3 regions of the Streptomyces sp. NPDC051041 genome follow, and region 3 is predicted to be linked to each of the others. Evidence: predicted binding sites of a transcription regulator. Region 3 holds the regulator's gene; each other region holds the start of a gene.
What was found. Region 3 encodes HspR, which represses chaperone genes until heat shock. Its sites were predicted from a motif close to TTGAGNNNNNNNNNCTCAA; they were not measured.
Positions count from the first base shown of each region.

Region 1: the regulator HspR is predicted to act here: its motif matches at 2,417-2,435, upstream of lon (endopeptidase La).
Region 2: the regulator HspR is predicted to act here: its motif matches at 2,813-2,831, upstream of dnaK (molecular chaperone DnaK).

Region 1 is NZ_JBITFM010000014.1:24,470-29,389, reverse strand. Features, by position in the region: gene ACIBAI_RS21070 (hypothetical protein) at 81-839, shown strand; gene ACIBAI_RS21065 (MFS transporter) at 836-2,140, shown strand; gene lon (endopeptidase La) at 2,458-4,881, shown strand.
Region 2 is NZ_JBITFM010000008.1:104,591-109,510, reverse strand. Features, by position in the region: gene ACIBAI_RS16015 (MFS transporter) at 1-175, shown strand, start outside; gene ACIBAI_RS16010 (MerR family transcriptional regulator) at 303-755, shown strand; gene dnaK (molecular chaperone DnaK) at 878-2,749, opposite strand; gene ACIBAI_RS16000 (OsmC family peroxiredoxin) at 3,092-3,520, opposite strand; gene ACIBAI_RS15995 (hypothetical protein) at 3,595-4,920, opposite strand, start outside.
Region 3 is NZ_JBITFM010000006.1:271,663-276,582, reverse strand. Features, by position in the region: gene ACIBAI_RS13685 (sugar ABC transporter substrate-binding protein) at 1-82, opposite strand, end outside; gene ACIBAI_RS13680 (PA14 domain-containing protein) at 378-2,102, shown strand; gene ACIBAI_RS13675 (heat shock protein transcriptional repressor HspR) at 2,166-2,618, opposite strand; gene dnaJ (molecular chaperone DnaJ) at 2,624-3,790, opposite strand; gene grpE (nucleotide exchange factor GrpE) at 3,827-4,516, opposite strand; gene dnaK (molecular chaperone DnaK) at 4,513-4,920, opposite strand, start outside.

The DNA of each region.
Region 1 (4,920 bases), on a different contig from region 3:
AGGCCGAACGCCGTCCGGGCGAGGTGTCCGCCGGAAAGCGGCGAGCGCACGAGGAGACCCCCGCCGTCCTCGGCGACGCGGTGACCCGCATCGACGGCGCCGAAGCCGCGCGCGCATCCCGCGGCATCCCGGCAGAGCCCCTCGCCCCCACGGACGCGGCCACGGTCCCGCGCACCGGACTCGCCTGCGTCTCGGCTTCTTCTCCGGGTTCGTATTTCCGCCTGCGGGAGAACTTCCCGCGCTTTTCCCGCCGTCGCTCCGATTCCGTTTTGGAAGCGGCCGGATCGGCGGACCGCAACGTATGCGGGCGGGCTCTGGAACACCGCCCGATCCGCGAACCGAAGGACGCCGATCCGGCAGTGGCCGGTATTTCGGCGTCCGCCGGCACGCAGCTGACAGCGGCTCCCACCGTGGCCCGCCGCGTCGAGCGCCGCCGGCCGGACGTCCGCGTGGCCATGGCCGGCGTGTCCGACCCGCCCGCGCCGGACTTCGACGGCCTGCCGCTCGACCGCTGCCTCGCGCCCGGCCCCCTCCTGCCGCTCCGGGCCTCACGGAGCTGTGCCCGGGACCGCGCCTTCCGCTCGGTCCCCTTCGCCGGCGGCAAGTTCCGCATACGCCGTCCCGAGCAGGTGGTTCAGGACACGGCCGCCCTCGCCGGCACGCACGGCGCCGACGCCTTCGTGTTCGTGGACGGGATCCTGGCCCTCGCCTCGCCGCGCGGGGTCCCGCGACAGTTGATCGGCCGGGGGCACGGGTTCCTCCGGTACGGCGGGACGCGGCTCGGCAAGGGGCTCGGCGGCGAACCGGCGGCGGCGCGTCCGACGGAGCCGGTCCTGTGACGTCTCCGCGGCCGGGCGGGGCCGCGGCGCTCCTGGCCGTCGCCGCCCTGCTGGTCAGTACGGTGGGTGACGAGGTCGCCATGGTGGCGCTGGCCCTGCGCGGTGCCGACCGCACCGGGCTGACGTCGGTGGTGTCGGCCCAGATGCTCGCCGGCCTGGTTCCCGGCATCGCCCTGGGCGGCCTGATCGGCCGGATCGTCGACCGCTTCCGGCCGGACGCGGTGCTGGGCGCGGTACTGGCCCTGGAGTGCCTGATCGCGGCGACCGCCGCCGCGATCGCCGACGGCGCGGTCCTGCTCGTCGTCACGATGCTGTTCCTGGGCGCGCTGGGGGCCGTCGCCCAGACCTGCGTGATGGCGCTCGTCCCCGGGCTGTTCCCGGCCGCCGAGGCGCAGCTGCGGGTCAACGGCCTCATCGAGTCGGCGCGGAACGCGGGATACGTCATCGGCCCGCTGCTGGTGGGCCTGCTGACGGCGCACGGCGGCACCGGGCTGGCGCTGGCGGTCGACGCGGGCACCTTCGCCTTCGCCCTGTCGGCCGTTCCCGTGATCAGCCGCTGGCTGGCCGCGGCGGCCCGGGAAGGCGCGCGGACAGCCGGCGCCGCGGACGCCTCCGCCGCCGGGACGGACGAGGCCGCCCCGGAGGAGCAGCGGACCGGAGGGGGCCTGCGAGCCGGCCTGGCCCTGCTGTGGACCGGGGCGCAGCGCCGCATCACGCTCGCCACCATCGTGATCACCGTCGCGGCGACCTCGGTCGTCAACGTGCTGCTGCCCTTCTTCGCGGACGAGATCCCCGGCGGCACGGCCGCCTACGGCACCCTGCTGGCCACCTGGAGCGTGGGCCTGGTGCTGGGACCGTTCGCCGTACGAGGCCCGCTCGGCCGCCGGCCCACGGCCGTGGTCGCCGTCGGAGCGGCCGCGGTCGTCGGGCTCGGCTACCTGGTGACCGGGGTGTATCCCGTCGTCCCGCTGATGCTGGCCGCCTTCCTGTGCGGCGGCATGGCCAACGCGGTGCAGAACGTGACGCTGCGCACCCACGTCATGGCCGGCTGCCCGAAGGAGGTGCGGGGCCGGGTCGGCGCCGCGTACGGGGCGACCCTGCAGAGTTCGGTGGCCGTCGGCTTCGCCTGCGCCGGGCTGGTTCCCGCCGGCTGGGCTCGCTGGGGCATCCTCGCCGGCGGCGGCGTCGCCTTCCTGGCGGGCTCCTTCGGCTGGCTCCGCGCGCGGGCGGCGGCCGATGCGCCGGCGGCCGCCCGGGACGTGCCCGCGCCCGCCCGGCGGGCGTCGGAGGGAGCGCCGTGAGCAGGCGCCGGATCACGCTCGACCCGGTCGTTCCCCGGTTCCGCGCCCGGACGGGGTCCTCGCTGCCGCTCGCCCGGGGACTCTCCTGGCCGGAGCGGCCCCAGGAGGCCGCGACCGGACTCGCGCCGCCCCGGACGGTCCCGCGGCCTGCCCCGCCGTCCGTCTCCCGGCGCCGGGCCCGTCCTGCCGCCCGGGCGGGGCGCCGGACTCCGGAGCGTCCTTCGCTGATCGCTCAGAGCGAACACATGACCGGGAACATTCAACGACTCAGGAGCATTGAGTCGGCATAGCTCAACTTGACTGCCGAAGGGGAGATCATGGCTACTGAGTCCTCGGCTAACACATCGCTCACCCTGCCCGTGCTGCCGCTCGACGACGAGGTCGTGCTGCCCGGGATGGTGGTCCCGCTGGACCTGAGCGACTCCGAGGTGCGCGCCGCGGTGGAGGCCGCGCAGGCCGCCGCCAAGTCGGAACCCGGAAAGCCCAGGGTGCTCCTGGTGCCGCGCGTCGACGGGACGTACGCCAACACGGGTGTGCTGGGCACGGTCGAGCAGGTCGGCCGGCTGGCCGACGGCGACCCGGGCGCCCTGATCCGCGGCCGCGGCCGGGTCCGGATCGGCGCCGGGACCACCGGCCCGGGCGCGGCGCTGTGGGTCGAGGGCACGACGGTCGACGAGCGCGTCCCGGACCCGCTGCCCGGTCACGTCACCGAACTGGTCAAGGAGTACAAGGCCCTGGCCACCGCCTGGCTGCGCAAGCGCGGCGCCTGGCAGGTCGTCGACCGCGTCCAGGCCATCGACGACGTCTCCGCGCTCGCCGACAACTCCGGCTACTCGCCCTTCCTGACGACCGATCAGAAGGTGCGGCTGCTGGAGACCGCCGACCCGGTCGCCCGCCTGAAGCTCGCCACCCAGCAGCTGCGCGACCACCTCGCCGAGCAGGACGTCGCCGAGTCCATCGCCAAGGACGTCCAGGAGGGCGTCGACAAGCAGCAGCGGGAGTTCCTGCTGCGCCGCCAGCTCGAAGCCGTCCGCAAGGAGCTGCGCGAGCTCAACGGCGAGAAGGAGGGCGAGGAGTCCGACGACTACCGTGCCCGCGTGGAGGCCGCCGACCTGCCCGAGAAGGTCCGCGAGGCCGCCCTCAAGGAGGTCGACAAGCTGGAGCGCACCTCCGACCAGTCGCCCGAGGGCTCCTGGATCCGGACCTGGCTCGACACGGTCCTGGAGATGCCGTGGAACGAGCGGACCGAGGACTCCTACGACATCCGGGGCGCCAAGGCCGTCCTGGACGCCGAGCACGCGGGCCTGGAGGACGTCAAGGAGCGGATCACCGAGTACCTGGCGGTGCGCAAGCGGCGCGCCGACCGCGGTCTGGGCGTGGTCGGCGGACGGCGGGGCGGTGCCGTGCTCGCCCTCGTCGGGCCGCCCGGCGTCGGCAAGACCTCGCTCGGCGAGTCCGTCGCCCACGCCATGGGCCGCAAGTTCGTCCGGGTCGCGCTCGGCGGCGTCCGCGACGAGGCGGAGATCCGCGGCCACCGGCGCACGTACGTCGGCGCGCTGCCCGGCCGGATCGTCCGCGCGATCAAGGAGGCCGGGTCGATGAACCCGGTCGTGCTGCTCGACGAGATCGACAAGGTGGGCTCCGACTTCCGCGGCGACCCGGCCGCGGCCCTCCTCGAAGTCCTCGACCCGGCGCAGAACCACACCTTCCGGGACCACTATCTGGAGGTCGAGCTCGACCTGTCGGACGTGGTCTTCCTCGCCACCGCCAACGTCCTGGAGGCCGTTCCGGAGGCGCTGGCCGACCGCATGGAGATCGTCCGCCTGGACGGCTACACCGAGGACGAGAAGGTCGTCATCGCCCGCGACCACCTGATCCCGCGCCAGCTGGAGCGGGCCGGCCTGGACAAGGACGAGGTCGTCGTCGACGAGGGAGCGCTGCGCAAGCTCGCCGGCGAGTACACCCGCGAGGCGGGGGTGCGCAACCTGGAGCGGTCCGTCGCGCGGCTGCTGCGCAAGGTCGCGGCCCAGCACGAACTGGGCGAGCGGGAGCTGCCGCTCACCGTCCGCGCGGACGACCTGCGCGATCTGATCGGGCGGCCGCACCACGTGCCCGAGTCGGCGCAGGACCCGGCCGAGCGGCGCACCTCGGTGCCGGGCGTGGCGACCGGGCTCGCGGTCACCGGCGCCGGCGGTGACGTGCTGTACGTCGAGGCGTCGCTGGCCGACCCGGAGACGGGCGCGGCGGGGCTGACCCTGACCGGCCAGCTGGGCGACGTGATGAAGGAGTCGGCGCAGATCGCGCTGAGCTTCCTGCGCTCCCACGGCGCCGAGCTGGAGCTGCCCGTGGGCGACCTGAAGGACCGGGGCGTGCACATCCACTTCCCGGCGGGCGCGGTGCCCAAGGACGGCCCGAGCGCCGGCATCACGATGACGACGGCCCTCGCCTCGCTGCTCTCCGGCCGCCTGGTCCGCACCGACGTGGCGATGACCGGCGAGGTCTCGCTGACCGGGCGGGTGCTGCCGATCGGCGGGGTGAAGCAGAAGCTGCTCGCGGCGCACCGGGCGGGCATCACCACCGTGATCATCCCCAAGCGCAACGAGCCCGACCTGGACGACGTGCCGGCCGAGGTGCTGGACAAGCTCGACGTCCACACCGTCACGGACGTCCGCCAGGTCCTGGAGCTGGCGCTGGCGCCGGCGACGAGCGGGGCGGCGCCGGAGGTTCCGGTCGCGGCGTGACACGGGCCCCGCGGGCGGACTCCGCCCGCGGGGCCGGAC
Region 2 (4,920 bases), on a different contig from region 3:
GATGCAGTGGCTGCCCGTGGTGGGCGCGGTCGTCGCGGCCCTCGCCCTGGCTCTGGCCCTGGGCGAGACCGCCGGGGAGCGGCGCCGGACCGCGGCCGCCGCCCCGGCGTCCCCGGCGTCCGCCGCCGACGAGGAAGGCGGCACCCACGCCGCCCCGGAGACGGTCAGCCGGTGACGGCCGCGTTCGCCGGTCCGGGACCGGAGCGGTCCCGGACCGGCGGACGCGCCGGTGCCCCGCCCCGCCCACGTCCTTCGCACCGTGCGGCCGTGTCAACCGCCCCGCCACCGACAGGAGTCGCCCCATGCGCATCGGAGAACTCGCCCGTGCCACCGGCACCACCACCCGGGCGTTGCGGTACTACGAGGAGCACGGTCTGCTGCACCCCGACCGCTCGTCCAACGGATACCGGACCTACTCGCCCGATGCGGTGAAGGTCGTCGAGAACATCCGCCTGCTCCTCGCGGCCGGTCTGACGACCGAGGACCTGCTGCTGCTCGGCACCTGCCTGCGCGACGAGGTGATCGGTGACCACCGCTGCGACGATCTGTCCGCCAAGGTGGCGGTCTTCGAACAGCGCCTGGCCGTGATCCAGCGCCGCATCGACGACCTCACGGCCGTGCGCGAGCAGCTCCTCGCCCGGCTGGACGACCTGCGCGGCCGGGAGGCCGTCGCCCGGCGCGGGAGCTGCCCGAGGCAGCGGCTGCGTGTTCCGGCCGCGGAGCGGCCGGAACACGCGTTCAGCGGGGCGGCGTAGAACCGGCGGACCGGCCGCGCCGGGGCGGGCGGCACGCCCCTCCCCGGCGTCGGCGGCCCGTCTCCCGGGCCGTCCCGCCCCTGCGGCCGGCGGCTAGGTCGTCCCGCCCCTGCGGCCGGTGGCTAGGCCGCCCCGCCCTTGTGGTCCTTGTCGTCGTCGACGATCTCCGCGTCCACCACGCCGTCGCCCTCCTCCTCCTGCGGTCCGGCGTGCGGCTGCCCGGCGTCCGCCGTGGGCTGCTGCCCGGCCTGGGCGTACATGGCCTGGCCCATCCGCTGGCTGACGGAGGCGAGTTTCTCCACACCGGTGCGCAGCTCGTGGGTGTCCGCGTTCCGCTCCAGCAGGCCCTTGAGGTCCGTGATCGCCGACTCCACCTCCGACCTGGTGCCGGCCGGCACCTTGTCGCCGTTGTCGCGGAGGAACTTCTCGGTCTGGTAGACGAGCTGTTCGGCCTGGTTGCGGGTCTCGGCCGCCTCGCGGCGCCTGCGGTCCTCCTCCGCGTGCTGCTCGGCCTCCCGCATCATGCGGTCGATGTCGTCCTTGGGCAGCGCCGAGCCGCCGGTGACCGTCATCTTCTGCTCGCGGCCGGTCGCCAGGTCCTTGGCGGAGACGTGCATGATGCCGTTGGCGTCGATGTCGAAGGCCACCTCGATCTGCGGCACCCCGCGCGGCGCGGGCGGCAGCCCGGTCAGGTCGAAGACGCCGAGCTTCTTGTTGTACGCGGCGATCTCCCGTTCGCCCTGGTAGACCTGGATGCCGACCGAGGGCTGGTTGTCGGTGGCGGTGGTGAAGATCTCCGAACGCCGGGTCGGGATCGTGGTGTTGCGCTCGATGAGCTTGGTCATGATGCCGCCCTTGGTCTCGATGCCGAGGGACAGCGGGGTGACGTCCAGCAGCAGGACGTCCTTGACGTCGCCGCGCAGGACGCCCGCCTGGAGGGTCGCGCCGACGGCGACGACCTCGTCGGGGTTGACGCCCTTGTGCGGGTCCTTGCCGGTGAGTTCCTTGACCAGGTCGGTGACCGCGGGCATCCGGGTCGAGCCGCCGACCAGGATGACGTGGTCGATCGCGGCGAGCTCGATGCCGGCGTCCCTGACCGCCTGGTGGAAGGGCTTCTTGCAGCGGTCGAGCAGATCGGCGGTGAGCTCCTGGAACTGGGCGCGGGTGAGCTTCTCCTCCAGGTGCAGCGGACCCTCGGCGGAGGCCGTGATGTACGGCAGGTTGATCGTCGTCTCCGAGGAGCTGGACAGCTCGATCTTGGCCTTCTCGGCGGCCTCCCGCAGCCGCTGCACGGCCATCTTGTCCTTGGACAGGTCGACGCCGTAGCCGTTCTTGAACCGCTGGACCAGGTGGTCGACGACCCGCTGGTCCCAGTCGTCGCCGCCCAGGCGGGTGTCGCCGTTGGTGGCCTTCACCTCGATGACGCCCTCGCCCATCTCCAGCAGCGACACGTCGAAGGTGCCGCCGCCCAGGTCGAAGACCAGCACGGTCTGGTCGTTCTCCTTGTCCAGGCCGTACGCCAGCGCCGCCGCCGTCGGCTCGTTGATGATCCGCAGGACGTTCAGGCCCGCGATCTCGCCGGCCTCCTTGGTCGCCTGCCGCTGGGTGTCGTCGAAGTAGGCGGGAACGGTGACCACCGCGTCGGTGACGTCCTCGCCGAGGTAGGCCTCCGCGTCCCGCTTCAGCTTCTGCAGCACCCGGGCGGAGATCTCCTGCGCGGTGTACCGCCTGCCGTCGATGTCGCCCCGCTCCGGGAACCGCCAGGACGAATCGCCCATGTGCCGCTTGACGGAGCGGGCGGTGCGCTCGACGTTCGTCACGGCCTGCCGCTTGGCGACCTCGCCGACCAGCACCTCGCCGTTCTTGGCGAAGGCCACCACCGACGGGGTGGTCCTGGCCCCCTCCGCGTTCGCGACGACGGTGGGCTCGCCGCCCTCCAGCACGGCCACCACCGAGTTCGTCGTCCCGAGATCGATTCCGACCGCACGTCCCATCGCTGTCCCCTTCCGCCAGGGCGGCACGTCCCGTCAGCACTCTCCCCGACTCCAGCACAAAACTTGAGTGGGCTCTTGTCAATGGGACGGCCGGCCGGGCGCGCGGGGCCGCCGCGCACCGGGGCCGGCCGGTGATCGGCGCCTCCGCCGCGGGCGGGCTAGGAACGCCGGCGTCAGGGCGTCGCCGTCGGCCGTCCGCACCGGGCAGGACGGGCCGGCTCGCTCCGGAACCCCTTCGGTGCGCGGGACGGCGGGACGGGGGGTCGTGCGGTCCCCCGGGCGCCGGGCCCGGGTGCGCGGGCCGCCGTCGCGCGGGCACGCCGCGCGACGGCGGGCGGCGGGTCAGGCGAGCTTCGCCGTGAGGGTGATGTCCACGGCCTTCAGCGCCTGGCTGACGGGGCAGTTGACCTTGGCGTCCTCGGCGGCGGCGGTGAAGGCCGCCTCGTCGGCGCCGGGCACGGTGCCCTCCACCGTGAGGTGGATGCCGGTGATGCCCTCACCGGGCTGGAAGGTGACCTCGGCGCTGGTCACCAGCTTGGTCGGCGGGGTGCCGGCCTTGTCGAGGACGTTCGACAGGGCCATGGAGAAGCAGCTGGAGTGAGCGGCGGCGATCAGCTCCTCCGGGCTGGTCCTGCCGTTCGCCTCCTCGGCGCGGGACGCCCACGTGACCGGCTGCGCGGAGATGCTGCCGGAGGAGTCGAAGTCGACGACGCCCTTGCCCTGGAACAGGTTGCCTTCCCACACGGTGTGTGCGGAGCGCGTGGTTGCCACGACGAATCCTTTCGCAATGCTTACGGTGCGGTCCCCGTGTCCGGGTTCCTGCCCCCATACGATCACACTCCGGCTCAACTCACGTGAAAGACCGGCCCCCGGGCGGTGAACGGCAGCCGCGCGCCCCGCGGGATCAGGTACGCGTGCTCGCGCCGCACCCGCAGCACGTCGCACCAGCCGTCCGTGATCACCAGGATCGGCGCGGTGGGCGGGAAGTCGCCGGCGCGCTGCAGCAGGTCGACGCCCGGTTGCAGCACGGTGCCGCCGCGGCCGTGCACCCGCACCCGTCCCGCGATCTCCGTCACCGGCACGTACCCCGCGTCGTGCGGGGCCGCGTCGCAGAACACGACCCGGGCGGCCGGTACGTCCCGGGCCTCGGCGTAGGAGGCGATGGCGCCCAGCGCCTTGCCGAGCAGGACCCGCTCCATGGAGCCGGAGGTGTCCAGCACCACTCCGAAGGTGCAGCGGGGCACCTCCTCGGACGGGAAGTACCGTCCCGCGCGCGGGATGCCGGGGGTGGCGGCCTGGCGGCGCGAGGGACGGGCGTAGGACCGTACGGGCTCCGGGCGGGGCACGAACTCGTCGAACCAGCGGGCGAGCCGGGCGTCCCAGGGCAGCGGCGGATGGCTGAGCGCGCGGATCTCCTCGACCAGGCCGCCCGGCAGGTACCCGCGTTCCTGCCGCTGGTGCAGGTCCAGGCCCTGGGCGAGGCCGCGGCGGTAGAACCCGTCGAGGTCGGCGCGGTCGCGGGGCGGTCCGAGGGGGGTGCCGAGGACGTCGCGGGCGCCCCTGCCGCGCGGGGTGGCCAGCCGGCGCATGCGGCGCAGGTCGCCGGCGATCCGGTCGTAGACCTCCTCGGCGGACAGGCCCGCCAGCCGCGGGTCGTGCAGCAGCCCCTCGGGCATGGTGCCGATCTGCATCTCGCACAGCCAGCCGTTGACGACGTAGTCGCAGGCGACGTTGAACAGGTACGGGTCGCGGGCGCCGCAGCGGTCCGAGTGGCGCAGGGCGGCGTGCAGCATCTCGTGGGCGAGGACGAACCGCCACTCCTCGTCCGCCATCTGCCGCAGCGGGTTGACGTAGATCTCGCCGGCCTCGGCGTTCACCGCGGCGACGGCGATGCCGTGGGCGCGGGCCAGCTCGGCGTCGGCGACCAGCTCGATGCCCGCCGCGATGCCGCCCAGCAGGGGGTAGGACGAGATGAACCAGCTCAGCGCCTCCTCCCAGGGGCGCCGCCCGGCCGGCTCGCCGTCCAGGCGGGCGCGCCGGCCGCCCGCCACGTCCATCGCGGCGGACACGGTCCGGGTCAGGGCCGTGGCGAACGCCAGCTGCCGGTCCGGGGGCTGCCCGGACCAGCGGGGCCACTCCACGAGCACCTGGTCGGGCTCGGCGCCCGCGGT
Region 3 (4,920 bases):
TCCCCGACGCGTTCAACATGCCGCAGCCGGCGAGCGTGACGGACATCGTGGTGACGGCCACGGATATGGCGATACGACGCATTCGAGGGCTCACTTCAGGTGCGTTCCGGACGTGGGCACAACATTGCGGCCCATGTGACTGAAAAGCCAACGCGGCGGCGGCCCCCAGCGTCAAGCGGAACCACTTAACGAGATGACAACACCACGCTCCGCGTTCGCTGTGAAGACAGAGCGGAACCTCCTCCCAACACCCTTTACGGAGTATCCACTCCATGGAGGCGAACGGTGCGCGAAAGGCCGTACAACCAAGGCCTTTCCTCGCGAGTCATGATCATGAGGGCGGTGTCCGGCCCTCCCGATCCCCAGTAGAGGACCGCATGATCCCAGCCAGACGCACGACGACCGCGGCCGCGTCCGCCGTCGTGCTCGCCACCGCGGGCGGCCTGCTCACCGCCGTCACCGCGCCCGCGTCCGCCGCCGTCAGCTGCACCTCCCCCGTGTACAAGCGGCAGTTCTTCGCGAACACCACCTTCTCCGGCACCCCGAAGAAGACCGACTGCGACAGCGCCATCGACCAGAACTGGGGCACCGGCGCCCCCGCCTCCGGCCTGCCCTCCAACAACTTCGGCGTCCGCTGGTCCCTCACCCGCGACTTCGGCTCCGGCGGCCCCTTCACCTTCACCGCCTCCGCCCAGGACGGCATCCGCGTCCACCTCGACGGCACCCGCAGGATCGACCTGTGGAAGAACGTCTCCTCCACCGCGAAGAAGACGGTCAACCTCACCATCCCCCCCGGCAAGCACACCCTGCGCATCGACTTCGTCAACTGGACCGGCACCGCCAACGTCAAATTCACCTACACCCCCCGCACCACCGCCACCACCGACAAGGTCAAACCCCTCGCCCCCACGAACGCCGCCGCCACCTACGACCCCGCCACCGGCAAGACCAAGGTCACCTGGGCCAAGAACAAGGAAATGGACCTCGCCGGCTACCGCGTCTACCGACGCCCGAAGGGCGCGGCGTACGGCAGCACGCCGCTGACGGCCACCACCGCCACGTCCGCCACCGACGCCACCCTGCCGGCGACCGGCCAGGCCTACTACTACGAGGTCCGCGCCCACGACAAGGCCGGCAACGAGTCGGCGGGGACGGCCGACCTGCTCGTCACCACCGCCGACCGGACCGCGCCCGCGGCGCCCACCGGGCTGAGCACCGCCTCCGAGGAGGGCGGCCTGCGCATCGCCTGGAGGGCGGTCCCGGACGCGGCGTCGTACCGCGTGTACCGGGCGACGAGCGCGTCGGGCACGTACACCCGGATCGGAAGCGCGACCGGCCGGACCTCGTACCTCGACGCCTCGGCCGCCGAGGGCACCGCCTACCACTACCGGGTGGCCGCCCTCGACGCGGCCGGCAACGAGTCCGCGCGGTCCGCCGCGGTCAGCGGCGAGCGGCGCGACCTCACCCCGCCGTCCGCCGTCACCGGGCTCGCCGTCACCCCGACCGAGTACGGCTTCCAGCTGCGCTGGGACGCCAACCCGACGCCCGACCTGGCGCGTTACGTGGTCCGCCGGGGCGAGCTCCTCGGCGACGAGGGGGAGCGGATGTGCTCCCTGTACGCGGGTTACCACGTCTCGGCCGACACCACCTCGTACGCCTACACCACCCTGCCCGACGGCGAGGAGGTCTGCTTCGTCGTCGACGCCGTCGACGACGCCGGGAACTCCGCCTTCCAGTGGACCGGCGAGGCGCTGATCGTGACCGCGACCGAGCTGGACACCACGCCGGGCGTGGCGACGCCCGAGGGCTCCCCGCTCACCCTGGAGGCGACCGGGGCCGAGGGCGCCGAGGGCAACCGGCTGACCTGGTACGGCCTCGGCGGGGACGATCCCCGGGCGGCGGGCGGTTACCGCGTCCACCGGTGGAACCCGGCCACCGGGGTCTACGAGAGGATCGCCGCTCCCGGCAGCGGCACGGTGGAGTACGTCGACACCGGCGCGCGGCCCGGCACCACCTCGTACTACTGGGTGACCGCGGTGGCCGCGGACGGCACCGAGTCCCCGCCGGCGGGCGACTGGGCGGTCACCGCGCCGGCGGGGTGACCCAGACGACGCGAAAGGGGCCCGGAGGTTCACCGCCTCCGGGCCCCTTCCCGCGCGTACGGGTCAGTCCGACTGCTGCTGCCGCTTCGGCCGCCACACCACCAGCGCGCTGGTCTGCTGCACCTCCTGGTACGGCACCAGGTCGCGCCGGTAGGAGGCGTGCACCGCCGCCTCGCGCTGGCGCATCGCCGCCGCCGCGCCGTCGAGCGCGTCCTCCAGCTCCGCGACGCGGGCCTGGAGGGCGGCGACCTGGTTCTCCAGTTCGATGATGCGCTTGATGCCGGCCAGGTTGATGCCCTCGTCCTGCGACAACTGCTGCACCTGGCGGAGCAGTTCGATGTCGCGGGCCGAGTAGCGCCGGCCGCGGCCGGCCGTGCGGTCCGGGGAGACCAGGCCGAGGCGGTCGTACTGGCGCAGCGTCTGCGGGTGCAGGCCGGAGAGCTGGGCCGCCACCGAGATGACGTAGACCGGGGTGTCCTCGGTCAGTTCATACGGGTTGCGTCGACGGCCATCCATCTCGTTCAAGCTCCCTTCGCGGCCTGGAACAGCTCCGCCCGCGGGTCCTCACCCGCGGTTGCCTCGCGATACGCCTCGAGCGCTTCACGAGCCTTCCCCGACAGGTCCTTCGGGACACTCACCTCCACGGTGACCAGCAGGTCGCCGCGGGTGCCGTCCTTGCGGACCGCGCCCTTGCCCCGGGCCCGCATCGTACGGCCGTTCGGCGTGCCCGGGGGCAGCTTCAGCGTGACGGGCGGGCCGCCCAGCGTCGGGACCCGGATCTCCCCGCCGAGGGCCGCCTCCGGATACGTGACCGGCACGGTGACGGTGAGGTTGTCGCCCTTGCGGCCGAACACCGGGTGCGCGTCGACGTGCACGACGACGTACAGGTCGCCCGCCGGGCCGCCCCGCTCGCCGGGGGCGCCCTTGCCGCGCAGCCGGATGCGCTGCCCGTCGGAGACGCCGGCCGGGATGCGGACCTGCATCGTCCGGGAGGACTTGGCCCGGCCGCTGCCCTTGCAGACGTCGCAGGGGTGCTCCGCGATCAAGCCGCGGCCCTTGCAGTCCGGGCAGGGGTCGGTGAGGGAGAACCCTCCGCCGGAGCCCCGGGCGACCTGGCCGGTGCCGACGCAGGTCGGGCACACGCGCGGCGTGCCGTTCTGGTCGCCGGTGCCCGAGCAGGCCTTGCACGGCTGCTGGCTGGACATCCGCAGCGGGACCGTCGCGCCCTCGATCGCCTCCGTGAAGCTGAGCGTGACCTCGGACTCGATGTCCTGACCGCGCCGCGGCTGGGTGCGGGTGCCCGCGCCGCCGCGGTTGAACAGGCCCCCGAAGACGTCACCGAGCCCGCCGCCGAAGCCGCCGGCTCCGCCCTGGGCGCCGCCGAAGAGGTCGCCCAGGTCGAAGTTGAAGGAGGCGCCGCCCGCGCCGGGCCCCGGACGGAAGCCGCCGTTGCCGAAGAGGGCGCGCGCCTCGTCGTACTCCTTGCGCTTCTTGGGGTCGCCGAGGACGTCGTTCGCCTCGGAGATCTCCTTGAAGCGTTCCTCGGCCTTGGCGTTGCCCTTGTTGGCGTCCGGGTGGTACTCGCGGGCGAGCTTGCGGTACGCCTTCTTGATCTCGGCCTCGGTGGCGTCCTTGGGGACGCCGAGGACCTTGTAGTAGTCCTTCTCGATGAAGTCCTTGGTGCTCATCCCCGACGCCCCTCCTTCCCTGCGTTCGTTTCGACGTCAGCCCTCCTCCGGGCCACCGTTCTCCTTGTCGTCCGCCGGCTGCTCCGGGTTCTTGGCGTCCCCGGTGTCCTTGGACTCCTCCGCCGGCTTCACCGTCTGCGCCCCCGGCTGGGGTTCGGCCACGGCCACCCGCGCGGGGCGGATGGTCCGCTCGCCGATCCGGTACCCGGGCTGCAGAATCGCCACGCACGTCGTCTCGGTGACGTCCGGCGCGTAGGAGTGCATCAGGGCCTCGTGGACCGTCGGGTCGAAGGGCTCGCCCTCCTTGCCGAACTGCTGCAGGCCCATCTTGGCCACGGTGGTCTCCAGCGACTCCGCGACGGACTTGAATCCGCCGACGAGCTCGCCGTGTTCCCGCGCGCGGCCGATGTCGTCGAGCACGGGCAGGAGTTCGGTCAGGAGGTTCGCCACGGCGATCTCCTTGACCGCGGCCCGGTCGCGCTCGACCCGGCGACGGTAGTTCTGGTACTCGGCCTGGAGCCGCTGGAGGTCCGCCGTGCGCTCGTTGAGCGCGGTGCGCACCTGGTCCAGCTGGGCCACCAGACCGGCGTTCTGGCTCGTGTCCCCGGCCGGGGCCGCCTGCTCCTCCGGGGAGGAGGAGGCGGCCTGCGGCTGCTCGGCGTCGTCGGAGTTGGCGCCGGAGGGGACGTCGGGCTTCTCCTCGAAGCCCGGGTTCTCCTCCGTCACGCGGCACCGTCCTTCCGCTCGTCGTCGACGATCTCGGCGTCGACCACGTCGTCGTCGGCCTTGGCGTCACCGGCGCCGGCGGAGGCGCCGCCGGCCGCCTGGGCGCCCTGGGCGTCGGCGTACATGGCCTGGCCGAGCTTCTGCGAGACGGCCGCGACCTTCTCCGTGGCGGTGCGGATCTCGGCCGTGTCCTCGCCCTTGAGCTTCTCCTTCAGCTCGCTGACCGCGGCCTCGACCTCGGTCTTGACCTCGCCCGGGACCTTGTCCTCGTTGTCCTTGAGGAACTTCTCGGTCTGGTAGACGAGCTGCTCGCCCTGGTTGCGGGTCTCGGCGGCCTCGCGGCGCTTGTGGTCCTCCTCCGCGTAGCGCTCGGCCTCCTCGCGCATGCGGTCGACCTCTTCCTT